Regions from separate parts of the Microbulbifer discodermiae genome, predicted to be linked through region 1. Evidence: predicted binding sites of a transcription regulator. Region 1 holds the regulator's gene; each other region holds the start of a gene.
The links. Region 1 encodes LexA, which represses DNA repair genes until DNA is damaged. Its sites were predicted from a motif close to ACTGTNTNTANANACAGT; they were not measured.
Positions count from the first base shown of each region.

Region 2: a site for LexA is predicted at 1,738-1,755, ahead of uvrD (DNA helicase II). Genes of this name have one in related genera too.
Region 3: a site for LexA is predicted at 1,793-1,810, ahead of AB1S50_RS03710 (YebG family protein). Genes of this name have one in related genera too.

Region 1 is NZ_JBFLAB010000004.1:26,707-29,983, reverse strand. It holds gene topA (type I DNA topoisomerase) at 1-360, shown strand, start outside; gene AB1S50_RS02185 (DUF6586 family protein) at 357-845, shown strand; gene AB1S50_RS02180 (hypothetical protein) at 958-1,212, shown strand; gene lexA (transcriptional repressor LexA) at 1,298-1,903, opposite strand; gene AB1S50_RS02170 (LOG family protein) at 2,068-2,706, shown strand; gene AB1S50_RS02165 (TetR/AcrR family transcriptional regulator) at 3,207-3,277, shown strand, end outside.
Region 2 is NZ_JBFLAB010000017.1:20,627-23,903, forward strand. It holds gene AB1S50_RS08205 (multidrug effflux MFS transporter) at 1-602, opposite strand, end outside; gene hexR (transcriptional regulator HexR) at 758-1,609, opposite strand; gene uvrD (DNA helicase II) at 1,789-3,277, shown strand, end outside.
Region 3 is NZ_JBFLAB010000006.1:66,759-70,035, reverse strand. It holds gene AB1S50_RS03720 (amidohydrolase family protein) at 1-932, shown strand, start outside; gene AB1S50_RS03715 (MAPEG family protein) at 994-1,389, shown strand; gene AB1S50_RS03710 (YebG family protein) at 1,464-1,760, opposite strand; gene AB1S50_RS03705 (LysE family translocator) at 1,960-2,577, opposite strand; gene AB1S50_RS03700 (DUF924 family protein) at 2,577-3,221, opposite strand; gene AB1S50_RS03695 (hypothetical protein) at 3,271-3,277, shown strand, end outside.

The sequences.
Region 1 (3,277 bases):
GACCATTATATTTTGCGCGATGGCGCATCGGGACTGTTCCTGGCCGCCAGCCAGTTCCCGCGCAAGCGCGAGACCCGGGCACCTTTGGTCAAGGAACTGCTGCCACACCAGAGCGAGATAGATCCCAAGTACAGTTTTCTCTTTTCCGCACCCACTGAAGACGATCAGGGACGCGATACGGTAGTGCGCTTTAGCCGCAAGACCCAGGAGCAGTATGTGCAGTCCGAGGAGGACGGCAAGGCGACGGGCTGGCGAGCTTTTTATCGCGACGGCCGGTGGCAGGCGGAGGCCGGTAGCAAGAGTCCGGCGGCAAAGCGCAAGCCGGCGGCCAAGAGGAAATCGGCCTCCCGTTCCGGATGAGCAATCCCTATACCGGCACTGTAACCTCGGCGCTGCGCAAGAGCGAGCTGCTGTTGGCGGGGCGGCCGGCCCAGGGGTTGCAGGCCGCGGCACTGCGGGAGGCGGCACTGATGCAGCTGTGGAGGGCATACCTGGCTTATCTGGCAGAGCTGTCGTTTCAATTGCAGCTGGGCCTGGAGCCTCAATCCGCCGCAGAGCTGCAGCAGCGCCTGCAAGCCAGCGCTAAAGCCAGTGGGGAAGTGGCTGAGCTTATCGCCCTGGAGGAGGATCCCTGCAGCTGGTTGTCCCAGCTGTTGGCCTGCTGGCGGTTGCTGTGGCGCCCGGGGAAGGCTAACGCCGGGGCGCAGGTGGGTGTTGATCTTATTTCCACCGGTAATCGTGCGACGGCCAATCCCGAATCACTGAACGACGTTAGGTTGCGGGCCTGGCACCTGGCGTTGCAAGAGCTGGTACAGAGGCACCGGGCCCATACCGAGGAGTGGTAACTCCGCCGTCCGCTTTCCATCCCCAGAGTCTTTACACGGATCTGTCGTGAACGACTGCCCCCCCGTATGTTACACTGCCCCACAAGATGCCGTGTCAAAAGGGGAGAATTGCATGTCCTCCGAAACGTTTGAAATCATTGAGCTGGCCAATGGCGATATAGCGCTGCGCCGCGCCGGCCACAGGGAGGACCCGCTGGTGCGCATTCACTTTTCGGAGGAGAGTCTGCACTTTTTGCGCGAGCACAAAATCATCATTGCGCGCGCAATGCTGGAAGCGGGTATCGAGGCGGTGCAGAATATCGGCGATTCGGATGTGGACTTTATCGATGAAGAGGAAGTGGAGCCGGTCAACCACACCATCCATTGAGGGTGAACAATACCCGTCAGTACGGCATCCCGGCTAGGGAGCGCAAGGCAAGGGTGGGCGGACAGGCCGCCTCCACTTGTAAAGCTCAGGGGCTCTGTCGTATCACGCCTACAGCCAACCCTTCGATGGCAAAATTTTTGTCCCGCATGTCCACCTGGATCACGTCAAAATCCTCGTTCTCCGGCAGTAGCTGGACCATTGCCTGATTGCCTTTGCGCCGAAATCGCTTGACGGTCACCTCGTCCTCAATGCGCGCCACCACTATCTGGCCATTGCGTACCTGGTCAGTGCGCTGCACCGCCAGCAGATCGCCGTCCAAAATCCCCGCGCCGCGCATACTCATGCCGTGGACCCGCAGCAGATAGTCCGCCGGGGGGTGGAAAAAGTCTGAAGGCAATTCGCAGTAATCCTCGATGTTCTCCTCCGCCAGAATGGGATTGCCGGCTGCCACCCGGCCCACAACCGGCAAGCCTGGCTGGTAGTCGGGAATGCGGATTCCGCGCGAAGCACCGGCCACCATCTCGATAGCCCCCTTGCGCGCCAACGCTTTGAGGTGCTCCTCCGCCGCATTGGGGGAGCGAAAACCCAGTTCCTGGGCGATTTCAGCGCGGGTTGGGGGGTATCCGGTCTCGTCCAGATAGGACTTGATCAATTCCAGTACTTGCGCCTGACGGGCAGTGAGGTTGGTCATGTGATCACCTGTCGTGTTTCTGTATTTATATACAGTTGCTGTGATTATATACAGATTTGCCTGCTGCGCAATGTTTGGCGCCCGACGGCTAACTGCTGCTAAAGTGGAACGGGACAGGTTGTAAAATTTGCGTTTAATTGCGCGACAAGAAAGGAACTATAACAATGCTTGATGCGAAAATGCCCGAAGCGTGGCGCGTTCTGCGCATCCAATCGGAACTGGTGGACGGGATCGAGCGGCTGATTGCTCTGAACGGCGCCGTGACTGTTTTCGGTGGGGCGAGATTTACCGAGGATAGTGCTGAGTACCAACAGGCTGTCAGGTTGGGAGAATTGCTGGCCGCGGAGGGAGTACCGGTGATTACCGGTGGTGGGCCGGGTTTGATGGAAGCGTGTAATCGCGGCGCCTACCCCCAGAAGGGCAAGTCTATCGGTTTGAATATTGAACTGCCGTTTGAACAGTTACCAAACCCCTATCAGGATATCAGCCTGAATTTTCGCTACTTTTTTGTACGTAAATTTATGTTTGTTAAACACGCCGTTGGCTTTGTCGGCATGCCCGGGGGTTATGGAACTCTGGATGAGCTGTTCGAGGCATTGACCCTGGTACAGACGCAGAAGGTGCGGCGCTTTCCGATTGTGCTGGTAGGTAAAAGTTACTGGTCGGGACTGCGGGACTGGCTGGTGGACACGGTGCTGGAGCGCCACTGCATCGATGCCACTGACCTGGATCTGTTCAGAACTGTGGATACAGTGGATGAGGCCGCGGAGCTGATTCTCCATTATATTCGCGAGCGGGAATAGCAGTTCCCCACCAAGTGCCAGCGATCCATTGGTTGGCGGCGGGCCGCCAGCTGAGGGCGGAATTTGTCCGAAAAGCCACGGATGTTATAGCGGCAGCTCCAGTTGGTTTGTGACCTCGGCGGATATTGCATGCTGCCATTTGCGTGCACGGTTTCAGGCCCGGTGATGGCAGGTTCTGGTAGTGCACCTGTCCAGCCTTCAGAGCCCCTGTTCCTGTCCTGGCTTCCTGTGAGGCTCTTTCTATCCCGACTGCCCCTAACAGCTTGTTGAAAAGACCCTCCCTGGCTTTCCGCAACCCTGGTTTGCGACGCAGGTCCGCAAGCCCTCCACTACAAATCAAGCAGTTACATACTCGATTCGCGACCCGAACATCCCTGTTCGGGACAGCAGGCTGCGGGTGTTGATATTACTGCCCGGCGCCGCTAGTGGCCACAGGGTGGGCGGGTTATGCTAATCTGCATCAGAACCGAACAACTGTTTTAATTGGTGGTTTGAATTTCATGAGCCAGCCGGACACCGTTACCCGAATTCTGGATGCGGCAGAAGTGTTGTTCGCCGAAAGAGGCTTTAC
Region 2 (3,277 bases), on a different contig from region 1:
CTCTGCCGCCTGGCTCGGAGAAAGGGGGAGACGGTTTCCGGCACCAGTTGTCGCACCACCAGGATCATAGCGGTGGCATACAGAAGCAGAAACACGAAGATACTCTGCCAGCCGCTGAAGGTGAGCAGTACCGAACCGATCACCGGTGCCAGTAGTGGCGCCATCAATATCATGGTACTGATGATGGAGATCACCTTAGCGGCGTCGCGGCCGCTGTATAGATCCCGCACTATGGCGGCACAGATAACAGTTGCAAAGCCGCCGCCAACAGCCTGCACCAGGCGCAGGGCGACCAGCTGATTTACCTGGGTGACGAACAGTATCGCCAGTGTGCTGAGGAAAAAAATACCCAGCCCGATAGTGCCTACAGTGCGGCGCCCCCAGCGATCCGACAGGGGGCCGCCCAACAGCTGGCCGAGCGCGAAGCCCAATAGATAACTGGAGATTGAATGCTGGACTTGCTCCACCTCGGTGCCGAGAACCGAGGCCATAAGTGGAATCGCCGGCAGATAGGTATCTATTGCGAAGGGCGTAAGTGCCACCAGCACCGCCAGGTAGGATGCCAGCCAGGGGGGTGCATGTTTCTCAGCAAGCGGCGACATAAAACTCGGTGGCCTGGAAATAAAGGCGGGAGCAGACGTGGACTGAACCGCGCCGGACAGAGGGATATTCGCGACAAGGCGTGAATGGCAGGTATTGTGGCACGATTTTTGCCCGGAGTAAAGTAGCCCGCCGGTGCCCGGGCGCTGGTGGCGGTTTAATTTTCCTCGCGCAGTGTGTGCAGGCCCCGCTTCAGCTTCATCAGGTGGTCCTGCAACTGGGTGCCCTTGCGCTGGGCGACGCCAATGGCGAGGGTGTCTATCACTACCAGGTGGGCGATACGTGATGACAGAGGGGTATAGATTTCTATGTCCTCTTCCACGTCCACTTCCAGGGGAATAGAGGATCGCACAGCTACCGGCGAGCCACTGGGTGCCAGACCGATGACCGTGCCCCCCTGTTGTTTGACCATTTCGATGGAGTGCAGCAGGGCCCTGGTGCGGCCGCTCTGGGAAATCGCGATCACCACGTCCCCCGGTTCCATCGACATGGCGGACATATTCTGCATATGGTGGTCCGAGTAGGCCGCTGTGGCCAGTTGCAGGCGGAAGAACTTGTGCTGGGCATCCGCCGCCACCGCCCCGGAGGCGCCGAATCCGAAGAACTCCACCCGCTTGGTGGCTGCGATTGCGGCCACTGCTGCCTCGAGTGCGCGATTGTCCAGGGTGTCACGCACATTGAGCAGGGTGTCGACGGTGGAATCAAACACCTTGCGCTTGTACTCAGCGATGGTGTCGGTCTCGGTCACCGCTATCTGGCCGAAACTGGGGCTGGATGCCAGCTGCTGGGCCAGGTTCAGCTTGAACTCCTGAAACCCGGAGCAGCCCACTGCGCGGCAGAACCGCACTACGGTGGGTTCGCTCACCTGGGCCTCGGTGGCCAGGTCCACGATGCGCATATGGATGATTTCATTGGGGTTGGCGAGGATGTACTCCGCCACCTTGCGTTCCGATTTGCGCATGGAGGACAGTTGTTCACTGATTTTCTGCGTGACTTCTGCCGGTTTCACGATACTTCCTTCTGGACTCCTGACGGCGCAGTGTAGCTGCTGCCAACCCGGCTGGCGAGCCGTGGTGCCAGGCCCTGGGCGGGCGGCGGGAGACGAAGCTTCCAGGATTGAGCCGGCAGTGGGAGTTACCTGTTTATTTGCACAGGTATCCGCTGCGGGCTCTGTTACAATCGCCGCCCATGGACGTATCTCAGATTCTCGACCCTCTCAACGACGCCCAGCGCGAGGCGGTGGCGGCCCCGCCCGGCAATCAGCTGGTACTGGCCGGTGCCGGGTCCGGCAAAACCCGTGTGCTGGTGCACCGTATCGCCTGGCTGATGCAGGTGGAGGGCGCCTCGCCCTTCTCCTTGCTGGCGGTCACCTTTACCAATAAAGCGGCGCGGGAAATGCGCGCGCGAATCGAAGAACTGTTGGGGGTGAACACTTTTGGCATGTGGGTGGGGACTTTTCACGGCCTGGCGCACCGCTTGTTGAAAGCCCACTGGCAGGAGGCAAAGCTGCCGCAGAATTTCCAGATCCTGGATTCCGACGACCAGCTGCGACTGATCAAACGGGTACAGGACGGCCTGGGCCTGGACGAAAAGAAGTGGCCGCCGCGGGAGACCCAGTGGTGGATAGGTACGCAGAAGGATGAGGGGCGGCGCCCGCAGTATATCCAGCCCGGCGCAGATCCCTGGCTGCGGACCATGGTGGATATCTACATTGCCTATGAGGAGGCCTGTCAGCGCGGGGGGCTGGTGGATTTCGGTGAGTTGTTGCTGCGCGCCCACGAATTGTGGCTGAACAACGATGCGGTACTGGCCCACTACCGGCGCCGCTTTCCGTTTATCCTGGTGGATGAATTTCAGGATACCAACACCATTCAGTACGCTTGGCTGCGGTTGCTGGCCGGGGACCAGTGCCATATCACCGCCGTGGGTGACGACGACCAGTCCATCTATGGCTGGCGCGGTGCCAAGATCGAGAATATCCAGCACTTTGGCAGGGATCTGCGCGATGTGCAGACGGTGCGCCTGGAGCAGAATTACCGGTCCACCGGTACTATCCTCAAGGCCGCCAACGCGGTTATAGAACACAACGCCGGCCGCCTGGGCAAGGAGTTGTGGACCCGGGGGGAGGAGGGTGAGCCTATCGCGGTTTACGCCGCCTATAACGAACAGGACGAAGCGCGTTTTATCGTCGAGCATATCAACGATTGGCTGGGGGCTGGCCACCGCCGCGATAGCATCGCCATTCTCTACCGTTCCAATGCCCAGTCGCGGGTACTGGAAGAGGCGCTGCTGCGGGAGCAGATGCCCTACCGCATCTATGGCGGCCAGCGATTCTATGAGCGTATGGAAATCAAGAATGCGCTGTCCTATCTGCGCCTGATCGCCAATCGCGACGACGATACGGCTTTCGAGCGGGTGGTAAACACACCTACCCGGGGTATCGGTGTGCGCACTGTGGAAATGGTGCGCGCCTCTGCCCGCGAGCAGGGCTGCTCCCTCTGGCGGGCCGCCAACCTGATGTTGCAGCAGCGCCTGCTGGCGGCCCGTGCAGCTGGCGCCCTGCAGGCATTCCTCGATCTGATCAACCAGTTGGCGGCCAATGCGCAAGACAAATCCCTCGATACCATCGCTGAGGATGTGATCGAAACCAGCGGCCTGCTGGATTTTCACCGCAGGG
Region 3 (3,277 bases), on a different contig from region 1:
CCTACAGCCGGGCCGGCGGTGTCACGCGCGCGGTGGTGTTTCCCGCCATCAGCACCTGGAATACCGACGCCGAAGAGATGCAGCGGGTATTTGCCGGGCGGAGCTTTGCCATTGCGCTGAACGGCGAGTTCGATAGCGTCGTGGCAACGGATCTCGCCCACAAGGCGTATCTGGGGGATGCCGGAGCCCAGCTGGCCGGGGGCAGCCGGGCAAATGCGTTTGCCAAGATCAAACGCGCGCTCATGGAAGCGCGGGAGTACCGGGCCAACCGCGAGGCTATCCGCTCCGGCAACTGGCGACAGCTGAATTACTCCATAGCGGACCTGGAGGCGCTGCAGAAGGTGATTCAGGGCCAGCAGCCGCTGCTGGTGACTGCAAACCGGGCCAGCGACATTCTCCAGGCCCTCAAGCTGGCCCGCGACTTCAATCTGCGTCTCATCATAGCGGGAGCTGCTGAGGGCTGGATGGTGGCGCCACAACTGGCCGCTGCCGGGGTGCCGGTGGTGATAGATTCACTGGACAATCTGCCCATCGCTTTCGAAAGCCTTGGCGCGCGCGCGGAAAATGCAGCGCTCATGCAGGCCGCGGGCGTCACCCTGGCCATTGCCGGCCCCGGCTATGGCGGTACCCACAATATACACCTGTCGCGCCAGGCGGCGGGTAATGCGGTTGCCTACGGACTTCCCTATGAAGAGGGTCTCAAGGCCATCAGCCGCAATGTGGCGGATATATACGGCCTGGAAGGTGGCACCATTGAGCCGGGCGCCGTGGCTGACGTGGTGGTTTGGAGCGGAGACCCCCTGGAGGTCACCAGCTTTGCGGAGAGGGTGCTGATTGGCGGCGAGGAGCAGTCACTGGTAAACCGGTCGACCCGTTTGCGCGACCGCTACCTCAAGCCGGAAGCGGGCCATGGAGCCGGATACAAGTTTTGAAGTAATGGGCGGTTTGGAGAGCGGCGGACAATCAATTCCACCGCTCTGACGGGAGTTTGGGATGGTTTACATAGCGGGTTTTTACGCGGGCCTCAGTGGCCTGTTGCTGCTGGCACTGGCCTATCGTGTGGTGCGTTTTCGCCGCGATGAGAAAGTTGGTGTTGGTACCGGCGGCAAGCATAGTGGAGCTGTGTTGGTACGGGCCCACGGCAATGCAGTGGAGTATTTGCCGACGGCGCTGCTATTGATGCTGATTGCGGAGTTGAACGGCTTGGAGGCTCTTTGGCTGCATCTGCTGGGGAGTGCACTGGTGTTGGGGCGGCTGCTGCATGCCTATGGTTTAACGGCGGGTAGGGGCGGCTATCATCTGGGCCGCTTCTGGGGCACCATCTTCACCTGGGTGGTGATCTTCGCTTTTGCGCTGATCAATATCTTCTACGTGCTCCGGGCAGCCTGACGACTGCTTGGTGCAAAAAAGCCCGGCCAGGGCCGGGCAGGCTACTACAGGGATAGAATCTGCGGGCTTGGGTGTTACTGGCTGACTGCCAGCGGAGTGATGCGGTCGTCCGCTGCTTCCGGCTGGGCTGGCTCCGCTTCCAGCAACACTTCCGGCTTACCTTTGCAGGCCTTGGCCAGGGCTTCTCTCTGTCGGGCCAGTAGCAGGCCGATTTCCTCGGCTGCGGCCTCGGAGATTTCGTCCACATGACGCTCAATCAAAGAGGTGATGTTGGCGGCCAGTTCCAGCATTTTGTCGTGTTCTTCGGCGTCTTTCTTGTTGTCGAACATTGCTCCGTCCCTATCGCACTTCCATACAGCAACAACAGCCATTGTTAATGTCCCCTTATGGTCTGGTTATGAATACTGTTTAAGCATACAGTATCTGTAAATATATGCAGTGTCAATGGCGGGTTTCGCATTTTGATCACCGGTGGCGGATCGGGTGAGGCGCCCGGGTGGCAAATATGCCTGGGAAGCGGTTGTGGCTTTTTCGTCAGCCGGGTTCCGGGAGAGGGGTGCCCCCGGGGGTTTAGATGGAGAGCACCAGTCGCGCCGCCAGGGCTACCAGCAGGATCCCCAGGAGCTGCTGTAGTCTGCGACTGACGGATTCGCTTATCCAGGCGCCCCGACTGCCGGTGGTGACCGCAATCGCAACCAGGCAGTACCAGGCCGCGTCGATGGCGGAGGCGAGGGCGGCCATGCCCAGCTTGACGGTGAAAGACTGCTGTTCGGTGACGAATTGACTGAACAGGGCGGTGAAGAATATCACCACTTTCGGATTGAAAAAGGCAACCCCGAAACCCTGCAGCGCGGCTCTGTGCACTGGCACCGGCGCCCGCGGTTTCTCCGCTGTACCACTGCCGGAGCCGGTGGCGCGCAGGGATTTCCAGCCCAGATAGAGCAGCAGTGCCGCACCGGCCCACTGCAGGGCGGCGAATACTGCCGGAGAACTGGTGATCAGTACCGCCAATCCAAAGGCCGTCAAGCCGGCGTAGACCGCAATCGCAATACCGTGTGCCACCGCCGCTGCCAAACCCTGGCGGACACCGGAGGCGGCGTTGCGCATCACAATAAGCAGGCTGGGACCGGGCGACATGGCCCCGAGGGTGCATATCCCGGCCAGGGACAACCAGGCGATCCAGTCCATTAGAAGCCGCCTCCCTGCGCGAGCCACTGTCGCTCTTCCGGCCGGGACACCCGACCCAGAGCCGCGTTGCGGTGGGGGTAGCGACCAAAGCGGTCGATGACATCCCGGTGCGCCACAGCGTATTGATAAAAGCTGTCTGCCTGGGCCGTCTCTTCCGCGCTGTTCCAGCGGACTTTGCGCAGCTGGTCGAAAAAGGCCACAGAGCGTTGCTGCATCTCTTCGCTTTCGCCGTGTTCCAGTGGCATACCCAGAAAAGCGCGCTGGTAGAGTCCTAGCCGGTGGTGATCGCCCCGCTGGATCACCGCCAGGGCGAGCTGCTGCGCCCTGGCATCCCCCGCGAAGGCGCTGCTGGTTCCGCGGTAAATATTGCGGGTAAACTGGTCACAGAGCAGCACCAGCGCCAGTTCACCTGTCAATGTCGCACTCCAGTCGTCCAGTTGACCCGCCAGGGCCCGCTCCACCACCTGGCCGAAATCCCGCGCTAACCCCTTGTCGTTCGCTTCGCTGGGGCTAAACCACAGCCGGCGATATGGCTCCTCGACCGGGGCCCGGAGCTCCGCACTGCCGAACCAGGCGCACAGTATCTGGGCAGGCTGCGGAACGGCACCCTGGGAAAAAGTGACCGTCGGTGCATCCAAATGCATTGCTAGTACCATCTTATCGCTGTAAAAGGACAATTGCCTGGAGGCGATCATGGTAA